Regions from separate parts of the Leeia speluncae genome, predicted to be linked through region 2. Evidence: predicted binding sites of a transcription regulator. Region 2 holds the regulator's gene; the other holds the start of a gene.
The links. The regulator sigma-54, encoded in region 2, starts transcription at its own class of promoters, with help from an activator protein. The targets are predictions, from matches to a motif close to CTGGCACGCTTCATGCTT.
Positions count from the first base shown of each region.

Region 1 (3,392 bases), on a different contig from region 2:
TTCCTGATCCCAAACCAAGAAATCCAATAACGCAGCTTGGGTAACGGCTGGGTATTTCTCTAAAAACTGCGGCATAGAACCCGTGGTGACTAGCGGAGCGGAAAGCTCAATTACCGCCTGACCGGATTTATTATTGAGTAGCGACAGGGTAAAACACACATCTAATAGACGAGACAAATTGGCAGCACGCTCAAGGTAACGGGCCATCCAATATAGGTGCGACGCGGTACGGCTTAGCATGATTCATCCTCCAGAACCCAAGTATCTTTGGTACCACCGCCTTGCGACGAATTCACCACCAAGGAACCTTCTTTTAGTGCTACGCGTGTTAAGCCGCCCGCCACCATACGGATTTCACGACCTGACAGTACAAATGGGCGTAAATCGATGTGTCTTGGCGCGATACCTGCCTCGACAAAAGTAGGGCAAGTCGATAACGAGAGCGTTGGCTGCGCAATATAGCCTTCTGGGTTGGCTAAGATTCTTGCTTTGAAATCTTCAATTTCTTGTTTGCTTGCCATTGGGCCAATTAACATGCCGTAGCCACCCGCACCGTGGACTTCTTTCACCACCAAATCAGCGAGGTTATTCACCACATAATCTAGTTCGGCTGGCTTACGGCACATCCAGGTTTGTACGTTATTCAGCTTTGGCTCTTCATTGAGATAGAAGCGGATCATATCCGGTACGTATGGGTAGATGGATTTATCATCCGCTACGCCAGTACCAATCGCGTTGGCGAGCACCACATTGCCATTACGGTATACAGACAATAATCCTGGCACGCCCAACATTGAGTCTGCGCGGAAGGCTAATGGATCGAGGAAGATATCGTCCACACGGCGGTAGATCACATCGACTTGCTTATGACCGGCCGTGGTACGCATGTACACACGATCATTCTTCACAAAGAGATCTCGCCCTTCGACTAACTCCACCCCCATCTGCTGCGCAAGGAAGGCATGCTCAAAGTACGCACTGTTGTAATGACCTGGGGTTAATACCACCACGGTTGGATCATCTACATGCGTAGATTGACGCAAAGTACGTAGTAAGAGACTAGGGTAATGCTCGACCGGAGACACCATGTGGCGAGCGAATAGCTCAGGGAAGAGGCGCATCATCATGCGGCGGTCTTCGATCATGTACGAGACACCAGACGGCACGCGTAGATTATCTTCTAGCACATAGTAGTTGCCATCATTATGGCGGATTAGGTCGACGCCAGTGATATGTGAGTAGACATTATTCGGAAGGTCAATGCCTTGCATAGCAGGCTGATATTGGGCGTTTTGGAAGACCTGCTCTTCAGGAATGAGCCCCGCTTTTAGAATATGCTGATGATGATAAATATCATGCAGGAAGGCGTTAATTGCAGTAACCCGTTGTGCCAAGCCTTCTTCCAAAGCTTTCCACTCAGCACCTGGAATAATCCTAGGTACAGTATCAAACGGAATTAAACGCTCAGAACCACTTTCATCGCCATAAACGGCAAAGGTAATCCCTACTTTTCGGAACAACAAATCCGCCTCTTGATGCTTGAGTTTTAGCTCTTGAGGGGTTTGTTCATGTAGCCAATTGGCAAATCGCTGATAATGCGGTCTAACCACACCGCTTGGTAAAAGCATCTCATCGAATATGTGCGCTGGTGGCAACGTGAGTGCATGCATAATTGGCTCCCGTCATCTTACTTATATAACTACTATTGCTATGAGTCTGTTGGCTATTTCCGATCGGATGATCGGCTGCATGTACAGGCAAATATAGGTATTCTTATGATGCCGAAAAGGAATGGGTTCTCCTTGTTTTTGATCAAACCATTCATAGGCCTGACATTCTTTTACGAATTTTTGTTCATTCTTTTGTAGTAGGTTGCCCTTCTATTGTTGCCGTTCGACACCAATAGAACCTGCGTACCTTTTCTATGCAAAAAGCGTACCAACCCGTATTAATACCGACAAATTCAACTTTCGCTAGCGTACCAGCGCAAATTTACAGGAAATAACTAACAAATACCCTTTAGTCATAATTTTGGCGGGCACTTTTACTATAGACAAATAAAAACGCACCATATAGGTGCGTTTTTAAAGAACCAATCACTCAGAGAGATTATTTTGGATGAAAGGCTTTCGCCAACTCCCCAATATGCTCTGGAGAAATACCACAACATCCGCCCACGATAGAAGCACCGGCTTCTACCCAGCGCTGTGCCCACACCAAATAATGAGGAGGATCCAGATCTGCTCTTAATTCATCTAAGCCAGAATTCGCTTCCGCGTCTTTTGGCTGTGGCGGGAATGCATTAGCGTACACCCCCACCTCCACAGACACACCCGCGTTGGCAATTTCTGCTCGTGCCGCTTTCACTGCAGAGGCCATCACTTCTGGTTGGCTACAATTAAATAGCACCGCTTTTACACCAAGTGCCAACGCCGCCTTTACCGCCTCTGCCACCGACTCCCCAGAGCGCAGCTGAACATCTTCTCCCGGGAATTCGTCATCTAATGTGAACGACACCCAAAATGGCTTGCTGTTACCTGCTAACGCAGTATGTGCCGCACGGATTTCTGCAATGGAGCTTTGGGTTTCTGCCAACCAGACATCCACATACGCATCCAAACCTCGGATAAGGGTTTGATGAATACGGATGGAATCTGCTTCCACAAATAAATCTGGGCGATAAGAACCCAATGCTGGCGAGAGTGACCCTGCCACCATCACTGGGTGGCCTGCTTTATTCGCCGACTCTCTTGCTAATTGACCAGCTAACGCGGCTAGCTGTTCGCCGTTTGCCTCAAAACGCTCGTCACCAATATGGAACGGCACAACCGCATAGCTATTGGTCGTAATGATTTCTGCACCATTATTGATAAAGGCATCGTGCACTTGGCCAACATAGGCAGGCCCTTCCATTAGTGCTAACGCCGACCATTCTGGCTGACGAAACGGCGCACCGATTCGATTTAGCTCACGTCCCATGCCACCATCTAAAATTTTTACTGTTTGAGCCACAATCAATTCCTCTATCTAATTTCTGCAAACCATTCTGTAAACTGTACCAATGCCAAATTAAGGCTCGATACCGAACATAAAATATTTCTGGGCAAGCGTGGTTAATGTACCGTCTTGCCGCACCATCTCAATCCCTTTATCGAGCTGGGCTTTTAGTGCTTTGTCTGATAGACGAACCACAAACCCAACCCCTTCGCCCACCATGTTTTTGTCTCGACTTGGCGATCCAACAAATTCAAAACCATCTTTACGGTGATCTTTTAAGAAAGACTCTTGCGTCGTCGCCATGTCGTCCAACGCTACATCAATCTCACCCTTTGCTAGGGCTTTGTACATATCGTCGGTTTTTTCATAAGTAATGCGAGAGACATTCGCCGCAT
Region 1 is NZ_JAJBZT010000005.1:346,539-349,930, forward strand. It holds gene LIN78_RS11420 (alpha-E domain-containing protein) at 1-240, opposite strand, end outside; gene LIN78_RS11425 (circularly permuted type 2 ATP-grasp protein) at 234-1,670, opposite strand; gene LIN78_RS11430 (homocysteine S-methyltransferase family protein) at 2,110-3,012, opposite strand; gene LIN78_RS11435 (transporter substrate-binding domain-containing protein) at 3,070-3,392, opposite strand, start outside.
Region 1: the regulator sigma-54 is predicted to act here: its motif matches at 1,925-1,942, upstream of LIN78_RS11425 (circularly permuted type 2 ATP-grasp protein).

Region 2 (3,392 bases):
AGAATTTGTAAATGCAATTCACTCGCATGATCAGGAACTAGCAAGACAAATAACAAACGAACAGGTTTGCCATCTGGGGCATCATACGGAATAGGCTCTTTTAATCGGACAAAGAAACCAGCCGCCTCTTTCAGTCCCTTGATGCGTCCATGCGGAATGGCAACACCTTGGCCTAATCCTGTAGACCCTAATTTTTCCCGATCAAATAAAGCATCGTAGACTTTGCTTCTAGCAATTTGAAAATCATTTTCAGCAACTAGCCCAACTTGCTCAAAAATGCGTTTCTTACTGCTAACATCTAGATCAAGAAAAACATGATCCACAGTGAGAATTTTGCGAATAAAACTCATACTTTTCATCCTGCAGGCGTATTCTGTTTTTTATTTCCTACGACTGCGGCATCGATAATTCTGTCAATATTCAGCTATACCTTAACTACAGTATAGACCTTAGCGGAAACAGATTATACATAGAAAAACAGCGAGACATCAGAGTCTCGCTGTTTTTACGCAATAGATGATTCATTCTCATGCGAAAACAAATTAACCATCGCATTTTACCGTTGAAACTTTATTCTTCGGCCAGTTGTTCATTCAAATGACGGTGACCACCTTCATGACGCTTTTCTGAACGTTTTTCCTTATGTTTAAGAACCAAACGGTCTAACTTATCAATCAATGCATCAATAGCAGCATACAAATCAGCATGAGTTGATTCTGCAAAAATGTCATTTCCACGCACATGCAAAGTTGCTTCTACTTTCTGCACCAGTTTCTCTACAGTCATGATGACATTGATATCAATAACATTGTCAAAATGACGAGTGACCTTGGCGAGCTTTGTTGTCATGTATTCACGGATAGCTGGGGTAATTTCCAGATGATGGCCGCTCATGGTCAGATTCATGGTGTTTCTCCTGTATTAACACGAATACCGCTATTTTGGTTATTTCGTTACAACGCTTTGCGTAAGTTTACTGGAGGGATTTGCATTGCTTCGCGATACTTAGCTACGGTTCTTCGCGCAACAATAACCCCTTGATTGGCAAGCATGTCAGATAACTGACTATCACTTAGTGGTTTGTTTGAATCCTCCGCTTGAATCAACTGCTTAATCAGTGCCCGTATTGCTGTTGCAGAACAAGCACCACCAGTGTCTGTATCTAATCGACTACCAAAAAAGTACTTTAGTTCAAAAATTCCTCTAGGGGTCATCATATATTTTTGATTAGTAACCCGAGAAACCGTCGATTCATGCAAATCTAATTCATCAGCTATCTCTCTTAATACTAGCGGAGACATGCCAACTTCGCCATATTCAAAAAATTTTGCTTGTCGAGCAACAATTGCCCGAGTAACACGCAATATGGTTGTAAACCGTTGTTGGATATTCTTAATCATCCAGCGGGCTTCTTGCAACTGTTCTTGAAGCCCTTTTCCATCTCCACCGCGCTGTCGCCCTAATATATTGGCATACATTTGATTAACACGGATTTTTGGTACAGCGTCACTATTAAGATGCGCTACCCACTGACCTTTTTCTTTGACGACGATCACATCTGGGACGATATAGGCTGCTTTTTCTTCTGAAAATGCCCGTCCTGGTCTAGGATCTAATCCAGAAATGAGTGATTGCGCCTCTCTGAGTTGATCATCGTTTGTGGTTAGCCTCTTTTTTAATTTAGTGTAATCCCTTGCGCCTAACAAGTCCAAATGTTGTGTAACAATTGTTCGGGCTAGTTTTACCATTGGTGAATCCGGCATACGTAGCAATTGCAAATCGAGACATTCGCTCAGATTTCTCGCACCGACACCTGCGGGATCAAAATGTTGAACATGATGAAGGGCAATTCGCCACTCCTCCTCTTCAACCGCCTCCTCCCAGTCTTCTGGACACATGGCAGCAAGCTCTTCCCACTCAGAAGCGAAGAAACCATCATCATCTAAGGATTCAATCACTAAAAAGGCGAGGAGTTTATCTCTATCCGATAGATGCATCTCACCTAATTGCGCAATGAGGTGTTCACGTAAGGAAGGATGTATCTCTACCTGATCGCCCGCCGGAATCTCTTCGTCATCATCACTGCTGCCAGAGGATTGCTGCCAGCTAAGCTCATCTAGCGCCTCTCCAGCAGCCTGCCACTCTTCTGTATTTGTTGAGTCAGTCGCACTACTCTCGCCAGCCTCAGCGTAGCTAGATTCATCTCCATTGCCAGACTCAAATCCATCAACCCTTTCAAGTAGTGGATTTAACTCCATAAACTGCTCTAACTCTTGTTGCAGATCTTGTGTAGATAACTGCAACAATCGAATAGATTGCTGCAGCTGAGGGGTCAGCGTGAGTTGCTGAGAGAGTTTGAGCTGTAAGCCTGGTTTCATGTGTTATAACCGGAACTGTTCGCCAAGATACACACGTCTTACCGCTTCATTATCCACAATATCGGATGGAGCACCGGTGGCTAATACCTTACCATCTGCAATGATGTAGGCACGATCGCAAATACCAAGTGTTTCGCGCACATTGTGGTCCGTAATCAATACGCCAATTCCTTTTTCTTTTAAGAAATTGATAATTCGTTGAATATCAATCACAGCAATCGGGTCGACACCAGCAAATGGCTCGTCTAATAAGATAAACTTTGGCTCGCTCGCTAAGGCGCGCGCAATCTCCACTCGTCTTCTCTCACCACCAGACAAGCTAATTGCGGGCTGATCACGTAGGTGATCTACATGCAGTTCTTCCAATAATTCTGTCAGTCTTTTTTGACGCGCTTCACGATCTTTAATATGCAATTCAAGCACTGCAAGCACATTTTCAGCCACAGTCATTCGACGAAAAATAGAAGCTTCCTGGGGTAAATAACCAAGCCCAGCTCTTGCGCGCTTATGGATTGGCCAACGCCCAATACTTTTCCCATCTAAATAGACATCGCCACCATTTGCGGGGACCAAACCTACAATCATGTAGAAACTAGTGGTTTTACCCGCGCCATTCGGCCCGAGTAGCCCCACCACTTCACCACTCGCCACTTCTAGCGACACATCCTGAACAACCGTTCTGGAGCGATATCTTTTTTGTAATTGTTCAGCACGCAAATGACTCATTTCGCTCATTCCAACTTAAGGTGTCGTACTAGGTTTTGCTGCATCGTTAGTGGTTGCAGTTTTCGGCTGGATAACGGCATGCACACGCCCGCCAGATTTACCGCCGGTTGCAGGGCTTCCTTGCACAGAGTATTGCTGACTGACCGCATCATAAAAAATAACCGCACCGCGAAGTTCATCGCCACCACGTTTTACACGCGCATCGCCGGTCAGTTTTAATTGATTTTTGCCACTGTCGTAATCAATTCTAGACGCTTGCGCCTCAATATATTCATCTACTTGATCTTG
Region 2 is NZ_JAJBZT010000004.1:238,222-241,613, reverse strand. It holds gene LIN78_RS09045 (PTS sugar transporter subunit IIA) at 1-350, opposite strand, end outside; gene hpf (ribosome hibernation-promoting factor, HPF/YfiA family) at 571-906, opposite strand; gene LIN78_RS09035 (RNA polymerase factor sigma-54) at 954-2,378, opposite strand; gene lptB (LPS export ABC transporter ATP-binding protein) at 2,382-3,113, opposite strand; gene lptA (lipopolysaccharide transport periplasmic protein LptA) at 3,120-3,392, opposite strand, start outside.